DNA from 2 places in the Streptomyces longisporus genome. Region 2 is predicted to be linked to the other one. Evidence: riboswitches for the same ligand, from Rfam matches in the RefSeq annotation. Region 2 holds a riboswitch; the other holds the start of a gene.
What was found. Region 2 has a riboswitch for ZMP and ZTP ahead of ABD355_RS05285 (phosphoribosylaminoimidazolecarboxamide formyltransferase). Riboswitches for the same ligand answer to the same signal wherever they lie in the genome.
Positions count from the first base shown of each region.

Region 1: linked by a shared signal. The riboswitch ahead of ABD355_RS17890 (bifunctional 5,10-methylenetetrahydrofolate dehydrogenase/5,10-methenyltetrahydrofolate cyclohydrolase) and the one ahead of ABD355_RS05285 (phosphoribosylaminoimidazolecarboxamide formyltransferase) in region 2 are both predicted to bind ZMP and ZTP.

Region 1 is NZ_BAAASG010000008.1:174,424-178,676, forward strand. It holds gene ABD355_RS17885 (CU044_5270 family protein) at 1-794, shown strand, start outside; gene ABD355_RS17890 (bifunctional 5,10-methylenetetrahydrofolate dehydrogenase/5,10-methenyltetrahydrofolate cyclohydrolase) at 795-1,643, opposite strand; ZMP/ZTP riboswitch at 1,666-1,749, opposite strand; gene ABD355_RS17895 (nuclear transport factor 2 family protein) at 1,994-2,359, opposite strand; gene ABD355_RS17900 (hypothetical protein) at 2,532-2,825, shown strand; gene ABD355_RS17905 (type III PLP-dependent enzyme) at 2,910-4,118, opposite strand; gene ABD355_RS17910 (IucA/IucC family protein) at 4,115-4,253, opposite strand, start outside.
Region 2 is NZ_BAAASG010000002.1:818,869-823,121, reverse strand. It holds gene ABD355_RS05290 (IMP cyclohydrolase) at 1-520, opposite strand, end outside; gene ABD355_RS05285 (phosphoribosylaminoimidazolecarboxamide formyltransferase) at 578-1,732, opposite strand; ZMP/ZTP riboswitch at 1,764-1,848, opposite strand; gene ABD355_RS05280 (helix-turn-helix transcriptional regulator) at 1,918-4,253, shown strand, end outside.

The DNA.
Region 1 (4,253 bases), on a different contig from region 2:
TCGCCACGACCGCGTTGGCGCTGCTGCTCAGCGGCCCCGGCACCGCGCCCGCGGTCGCCGCTCCCCGCCCGCTGGTCGTCCAGGCCGACTCCACCCCCGTACCCCTGGAAGAACTCGCCGACCGCGCACAACGGCAGGCCGCGGCGGAGGATGCGCCGAAGCTGCGCAAGGGCACACATGTGCAGTCCTGGAGCCTCGGCATGAGCGACGACAAGCCCCCGATCACGCTCCCCGAGGAGCGCGTCGTGCGCTGGCAGGCCGACGGCAGCCACACCGAGCTCGTGGTGGCGACCGACCCCCGCCACCCCGGCCGGCCGGTCCTGCGCGACGACGGCGATCCGCACCTGGTGGAGGACGGCCATGTCATCAGTAGCCAGACCTTTCCGCCCAGCTGGAGCGACGCGCCGCCCGAGTCGCCCCCGCCGAACGACACGGCGCGGCTGCGGGCCTATCTCCAGGAGGCCTCGTACACCCGCACCAGGCTGACGACCCCCGAACTCCTCGACGCCGTAGGGGCGTTGCTCGACCACTGGACCCTCGGCGCCCGCGAGTCCGCGACGCTGGCCCGGCTTCTCGCGGGCACCGAGGGGCTGCGGCCGGTCGGCCAGGTCACGGACCGGCTCGGGCGGAGCGGCCAGGCGTACGAGTACGAGGGCGCCGGTTACCGGCGGATGCTGATCATGCAGCCGTCCACCGGTGCGGTCCTCGGCCTGGAGACCGTCTTCACCAGGGCGGAGCCGGAGTACGGCGTCAAGGCCGGCGACGTCATGGACTACAGCGCCTGGATGCCCTGATCACACCCCGAGCTGCCGGGCGGCGGCAGCGACGGTCTGCTCCAGCAGCGTGGCGATCGTCATCGGACCGACACCGCCCGGCACCGGAGTGATCAGCCCGGCCCGCTCCACGGCGGAGTCGAAGTCGACGTCGCCGACGTTGCCCGGGTTGTAGCCGGCGTCGATCACCACCGCGCCGGGCTTGATGTCCTCGCCCCGGATCAACCGCGGCCGCCCCACGGCGGCGACCACGAGGTCCGCCTCCCGTACGACCGAGGACAGGTCCCGGGTACGCGAGTGGCAGTACGTCACCGTGGCGTCGCGGGCGAGCAGCAGCATGCCGGCCGGCTTGCCGAGGATGGCGCTGCGGCCCACGACCACGGCCCGCTTCCCGGACGGGTCGACGCCGTACTCGTCGAGCAGCCGCATGATGCCGCCCGGCGTGCACGACACGAAGCCCGGCAGGCCGAAGCTCATCGTCGCGAAGGAGGCGAAGGTGACGCCGTCGACGTCCTTCTCGGGCGCGATCGCCTCGAACGCGGCCCGCTCGTCGATGTGCTCGCCCATCGGGTGCTGCAGCAGAATGCCGTGCACACCGGGGTCGTCCGACAGGGAGCGCAGGGCGCCGACGAGTTCCTCGGTGGTCGTGTCGGCGGGAAGTTCCACCTGGCGCGACTCGATACCGGCCTTGCGGCAGCGGTTCCGCTTCATCCGGACATAGGTGACGGACGCGGGGTCCTCGCCGACCAGGACCGTCGCCAGACAGGGCGCCGTTCCGGTCCGTTCGGTGAGGTCGGCCGCCCGCTCTGCGGTGTCCGCGACGATGCGCCGGGCAAGGGAGGTGCCGTCGATGAGCCGGGCCTGGGACATGATCCACTCCTGGGCTGGTGTGACGTAGCGCCCAGGCGCACGGCATCGACTCTGCGTGGCCGCTTCCCGGTGGTGCTCCACCTCAGCGCCAGTCACGGCCCGCCCTCAGACTAGCCGAGCCGCCACGACGGTCAGGAGCCGATTTCACCGGTGCAGCACGCGCCGCCTTCGCGCGGCGGGAAGCCGGCGGGACCGCCTCGCTCTCAGCACCGACCGCAGCAGGGCCATCGAGGCCAGTCGTTGTGCCATACGGGTCCGAGGCCGGGCCGGACGCCCTCGCCCCAGTGCCGCACGGGCCGAGAAGGTCCAGGTCAACCGAGAGGTGACCTGAACCCTCGCGGTTCTGCCTCCTACTCGTCCCATGCCTGGATCAGAACCTCTTCGGCGATCTTGCCGTCGCGCAGTGTGATCATCGACTCGGCCAGGACCCGCGTCCCGTCCGAGTACTGGCAGGACTGGCTGTAGGCGGCATGGTCGCCCTGAATGATGCACTGGTCCACTTTGTGTGTCATGTCACGGCTGTAGATGTCTTCGAACATCGCGCCGATCTCCTGACGACCGCGCAGAACCTTGGGCTGGCTGGGCTGCGTGTTGCGGTCCACGATGCGTATCTGCGCGTCGTCCGCGTAGAGCGACAGAAGATCCGCCGCAGTGTGTCCTTCGATCCCCTTGCGCAGGGTGTCCGCGCTGAAGCCGGGAGTTGCCGTGGTGCCCATGATGACCTCCTTCGAGGGCCGCGACCCGAGGAGCTGCGGGCCGCGAAGGACCTCTCCTTTGAGGCTCCTCCGCCGCGGCAGCCTCGGCAAGCGCAGCCGGAGCACTGCCCCTGATGGGTGAGTGGCGGGGCGCGGCCGTGACCGCCGCAGGCCCGGTGACGTTGTGGGAAGCATGATCTCAACACGACGTATCGTCGCCGCCGTTGGTCTCGCCGCAGGAATCACCGCCCTTGCCGCGCCGCTTGCCTGTGCGTCCGACGCGACCATCCAGAACAAGGACGCGAGCGAGCTCAACCCGATCTCCACGCTCGACTCGCTCGCCCAGAGCGGCATCCCGGCGGAGCGCAGGGCCGAGGTGCCGCGCCCCTCCGAGCAGCTGCAGCACCTGAACCGCCTCAACAACCTCGAGCAGCTGGACCGGGTGGCCCGCATGGGAGCCGCAAGCGGGTTCCCGGGGGCCCTGTAACACGCCGACGCCGCATCGAACGTCCGCGCACAGCGAAAGGGCCGCCCCTCTCCGGGCGGCCCTTTCGCTGTGCCGGTGACCTGATCACAGCCCGGCGGTTGAAGGGTGAAGGAAGTGGAAACCGGGCCGGGGGTGCATCAGGAAGTCGTGGTGGGAGATGTTCCACGCGTAGGCGCCCGCGAGCGAGAACACCACCCGGTCGCCCGCCCTGAGCCCCGGCGCGGGGACCCGGCGGGCCAGGACGTCCTTCGGTGTGCACAGCTGCCCCGCCACGGTGACCCGGTCGCCTTCGGCGGCCGACCGCGGCCACGGGTGCGGCCAGGCGTCCACCGTCAGCACGGAACAGGGCTGGTCATGCCCCTTCGTCGCCGGGGTCCGCAGATGATGGGTGCCGCCGCGGACCACCGCGAAGTCCTCGCCGTGGCTGCGCTTCACGTCCAGCACCTCGGTGGCGTACCAGCCGCAGTACGCCGTCAGCGCCCGCCCCGGCTCGATGCGCAGGGTCAGCCCGGGGTGCGCCTCGGTCAGACGGGCGAGCCCGCTGCCGTACGCGGTCCAGTCGAAGCGGCGCTCCGGATCGGTGTAGTCGACGGTCATCCCGCCGCCGACGTTCACCTCGGCGAGCGGAACACCGAGACCCGTCACCCAGGACACGATGGACTCGGCCACCGCCAGCTGCTCCGTCGCCTCCAGGCCGCTGGCCAGGTGCGCGTGAACACCCCGTAGTTCGAGGTGCGGATACATCCCGTCGGCGAGCGCCCGGACGACATCGACGGCCTGCGCCGGATCCAGGCCGAACGGGGTGGGACGGCCCCCCATCGCCAGTGAGCTGCCCGCCAGCGCCCCGTCCGCGACCGGAAGATTGACGCGGACCAGGACCGCCACCCGTCGCCCCGGCGCGCATGTCCGCGCCAGCTCGGCCAGCATGCGCAGCTCGTACTCGCTCTCCACATGGAAACGCTCGACGCCGAGCTCCAGCGCGGCCCGCACCTCGTCCGGCGTCTTGCCGGGACCGCCGAAGGCGAGCGGCCGCTCCGGCACCGCCTTGGCCACATGGGCGAGTTCACCGCCCGAGGAGACCTCGTAGCCGTCCACGTACGGGCCGAGCGCGCCGAGGATCTCCGGCTCCGGGTTGGCCTTGGCGGCGTAGTACACCTCGACCCGCTCCGGCAGTGCGGCCCGCACCGCGGCGGCATCGGCCCGCAGCGCCGCCAAGTCGTAGAGGTACGCGGGCAGTTCGGTGGCGGGCAGGGACAGGACGCGGTCGCGGACCGCGGGTGTCGGGTCGGTCATCGGGGGCTCCCGGTCGAGTCGCGCAGGATGTCCTCGGCGAGCGGGGACGGCAGCCGGACGTAGCCGGCGTCCCGGTCCGCCTTGCGCTCCCAGCGGGTCAGCAGATTGGCCTTGGCGGGCAGTGGCACCCCGGCG
Region 2 (4,253 bases):
GTTCGCCGTCGGATTCATAGGTCGTCAGCAGGACCGCCTCGCCCGGTTGCAGATCCTCTACGGCGAGGGTCATCACGTTGCTGGTCGGGCGTGCGGCGCGGCTGGGGCGGGCGGCCCCGAAGAATGTGGTGCGTCCGCTGTCGCGGCTGATCAGCGCGGTGAGGCGGGAGGTGCGGATCGGAGGGTCGGGTTCGTACTCGAAGCCGCTGAGCGCCTCGGTCGGCGAGGCTCCCGCCCTGAGCCGTTCCGCGGCCTGGGACACCTGCTCTCCGTTGCCCAGCACCAGCCATTCGCTCGTGGTCGTGGCGGCGGCGTAGTGACGCAGGGGATCGCGCTCCCCGGGAGTGAGCGGGCCCACCACGAGGTCGTCGTCGATCAGCCGCAGCGCGCGGTCGCGTGAGGCCGGGCTGCGGCCGGTGAGGAAGTAGCCGCCCAGCACGGCCCCGGAGCGGGTGCGGGCGCACAGGACTCCGCGGCCGGGGTAGGGGTTGGCGGCCAGCAGGTCATGAACGGTGAGCATGCTGATGAGCTTTCTGGTCGGTGCGAGGGCGTCGGGTTTGGCCTGACGGGGCGTTGCTCAGTGGTGGAAGAGCCTGAGGCCGGTGCGGACCAGGCTGATCCCGTGCTCGCGGCAGGCGTCCTCGATCTCCGTGGAGCGGATCGATCCGCCCGGCTCGGCGATGTAGTCGACACCGTGCCGCTGGGCGTGGTCGACGTTGTCGCGGAACGGCAGAGCTCCGTCGGAGACGAACGAGACCCCCTTCAGACGGGCCGTCCACTCGGCGCGGCTGCCGGCCGTGAACTCCGGCACCGGCTGCGCCAGGGCAGCGGACAGCCTGGCCCTCTCGTCCGCCGTGAGGTCCCCCTCGATGAACCGGAGCTGCCAGTTGATCCGGTCCTGGCGCCGGACGCCCGGCCCGAAGGCGAGCGCGCGCACCGCCGGATGGCGGCGCAGCCACCAGGTGCCGGCCTTCGCCCCCGCCAGCCGTGTGCAGTCCACGCGGGACTGCTGCCCGGCGCCGATGCCCAGGGTCGCCCCGTCGCGCAGATAGCACACGGAGTTCGACTGCGTGTGACGCAGCACCACCAGGCCCAGCAGAAGGTCTTCCGCGGCCGTCGTGGGGAGCGCGCCGCACACGACGTTCTCCAACAGCGTTTCCGCACACGGCACTTCGTCCCGCTGCTGACTCAGCCGCAGACCGAAGAGCTCGCGCGTCTCCCGCTCCGGCGGCACAAAGGCCGGATCCGCCTCCAGGACGAGGAAGCGGCCGTTCTTCTTCCTGCCGAGTCTGCCCACGGTGCCCGGCGCATAGCCGGGCGCGATGATGCCGTCGCACACGACTTGGGCCAGCAGTTCGGCGAGCTCCTCGTCGACCGGGTGCGAGACGGCGGCGAAGTCGCCGTAGGACGACTTCGGGTCGGCGTCCCGGGCGCGCAGATACGCACTGGTCAGGGCGCCAGTCTCGGCCCGGTCGACGCCGTGCAGCTGTGCCGTCACCTCGTCGACGGGCCCGGCCACGGCCGCACCGGCTGGTGAGACGTGCTTGAAGGAAGCGGCCGCTGGCCGGCCGAGGCAGCGGCTTGCCTCCCGCACCAGCTGCCAGCCGTTCAGGGCGTCGAGCATGTTGATGTACGACGGTCTTCCGTGCACCACCCGAACCGGCCACCGGCCGGGCCGCACCGGCGTGGCATCCGCACTCTGCTGCGGGTTCATTCCGTACCGCAGATCCACGTCATGGCCTCCTCAGCGGGAACATCACCGACGGAGGCGCCCAGGCGGTCGACGCTCACGCTGAACCACGGCCGCTCCCCGGTGGTCGTCCACCCTCGCCAGTCGCGGCCGGACCCGACTCTACCGGCAACATCCGACCGGCAGGACCCGTCATCCCGCCCGGCTCCGGTGGCAGAATCGGCGGCGTGGACCGGGGGATCCTCGAGCGCGAGCCCGAGCTGGCACAGCTGGCCACGGCCGCACGGGAGGCGGCCGACGGGGCCGGTTCGGTGGTGCTCGTCTTCGGCGAGGCAGGAATCGGCAAGTCGAGCCTGGTGAGGGCCATGCCCGAGCGGCTCCCCACGCAGGCCCGGGTGCTCGTCGGACAGTGCGACGACCTCGCCACCCGGCGCCCCCTCGGGCCGTTCCGCGACCTCGTCGGCAGCGTCGGAGCCGAACTCGCCCGCGCCGTCACCGAGGGCGGCGACCGCCACCGCGTCTACGAGGCCCTGCACGGCGAGCTGGCCGTGACCCCGCACCCTGCGGTACTCGTCGTCGAGGATGTGCACTGGGCCGACGAGGCGTCCCTGGACGCCCTGCGTTTCCTCGTCCGGCGCATGGAGCGGCTGCCCGCCCTGCTCGTCCTCACCTACCGCGACGACGAGCTGAGCCGCGGACACCCCCTGCGCCACCTCCTCGGCCAGGTCTCCCGCGCACCCCGCGTGCACCGCCTGCCCCTGGCCAGGCTGTCACTCGCCGCCGTCCGCACGCTCAGCGCGGCCGGCCGCCTCGACCCCGCTCAGGTCTACGAAGTCACGTCCGGCAACCCCTTCTTCGTCGCCGAGGTCCTCGCCTCCGGCGGCACCGGGGGAGTGCCCCCGACCGTCGTCGACGCCGTGCTCGCCCGGCTGCGCGGACTGGAACCGGCCACCGTCGACGCACTGGAGCAGCTCGCCGTCGTCCCCTCGGCGGTCGAACGCCCGCTGGTGGATGCGCTGCTCCACGACGGGGTGACCGTCCTTGCCGCGGCCGAGCAGCGCGGGCTGCTGGCCGTGGCACCGGAACGGGTGGCGTTCCGGCACGAGTTGATCCGGCGGGCGGTCGCCGACTCCGTGCCCACCGCCCGGCGCATCGACCTCAACCGCGGCGTCCTCGCGGCCCTCGTCGCCCGGCCCGGCTCGGATGCCGCCCGCATCGTCCACCACGCCGCCCAGGCCGGCGACCAGGACGCCATCGCCCGCTACGGGCCCGACGCCGCTCGCGACGCCGCGGGAGCCGGTGCGCACCGCGAGGCCGCCGCCCAGCTGCGCCTCGTCCTGCGGCAACGGCACCGCTATCCTCCGCCCGACCTCGCCGACCTGCTCGAACGCTATGCCGTGGAGAGCTACACCATCGCCGACTCGACTGCCGCCGTCACCGCCCAGCGCGAGGCGGTCGCCCTGCGCCGCTCCCTCGGCGACACCCTCGCCCTCGGCGCCGACCTGCGCTGGCTCTCCCGTATCCACTGGTGGGCCGGGGACGCCGACGAGGCGCAGGAGGCCGCCCGCGAGGCCGTCGCCGTCCTGGAACACGCTGGCGACGACCGGCTGCTGGCCCTTGCGGTCAGCAACATCGCCCAGCTGCGCATGCTGTCCGACCGCTATCCCGAGGCCGTCGAACACGCCGAACGGGCCATCGTGCTCGCGCAGAAGACCCAGGACGCGGCGATCCTCTCGCACGCCCTCAACAACATGGGCACGGCCCGCTGGCGCGGTGGAGATTCCGGCGGCCGGCACCAGTTGGAGGAGAGCCTCGCGGTCGCCCTGGACGCCGGTGAGGTCGAGCACGCCTGCCGTGCCTACGCCAACCTCATCTGGACCCTGCTCGACCACCTGCAGTTCGCGGAGGCCGACCGTTTCCTGCTCCCGGCCATGGACCTGGCCGACCGCGCCGAACATCTGGGCTTCCTCACCTACCTCCATGTCGAGCTGGCCATACGCCGGCTCGCCGCCGCCGACTGGGACGAGGCCGAGCGGCACGCCGAGTTCGGCATCCACGACTTCCTGCCCGCGCGCTGCCCGGCGCTGACCGTCCTGGCCCGGGTGCGCACCCGCTGCGGCCGGCCCGGCGCCGACGAACTCCTCACCGAGGCCCGCGAGATCGCCGTACGCACGCGGGAACTTCAGCGCACGGGCCCCGTCGCCGCCGCGCTCGCGGAGGCCGCCTGGCTGCGCGGCGACCACGCCGCCGTCGTCGAGGCCGTCGCCCCGGTGCACGCCCAGGCCCGCCACCTGGCCGGTGTCCCCTACCGCGCCGAACTCGGCTACTGGCTCACCAAGTCCGGGCACCCCGTCCCGGCGGACGACTCGGGGCATCCGTATGCGCTGCAGGCTCGCGGGCAGTGGCGGCGGGCCGCGGCCCTGTGGCACACGGCGGGCTGCCCCTACGAATACGCCGCCGCCCTCGCCGAGAGCCCGGAGCCCGCCGACAAGCTCACCGCCCTCGCCCGGCTCGACGCGCTGGGCGCCGAGCCGCTGGCCCGGCTGGTCCGCGCCGAACTGCG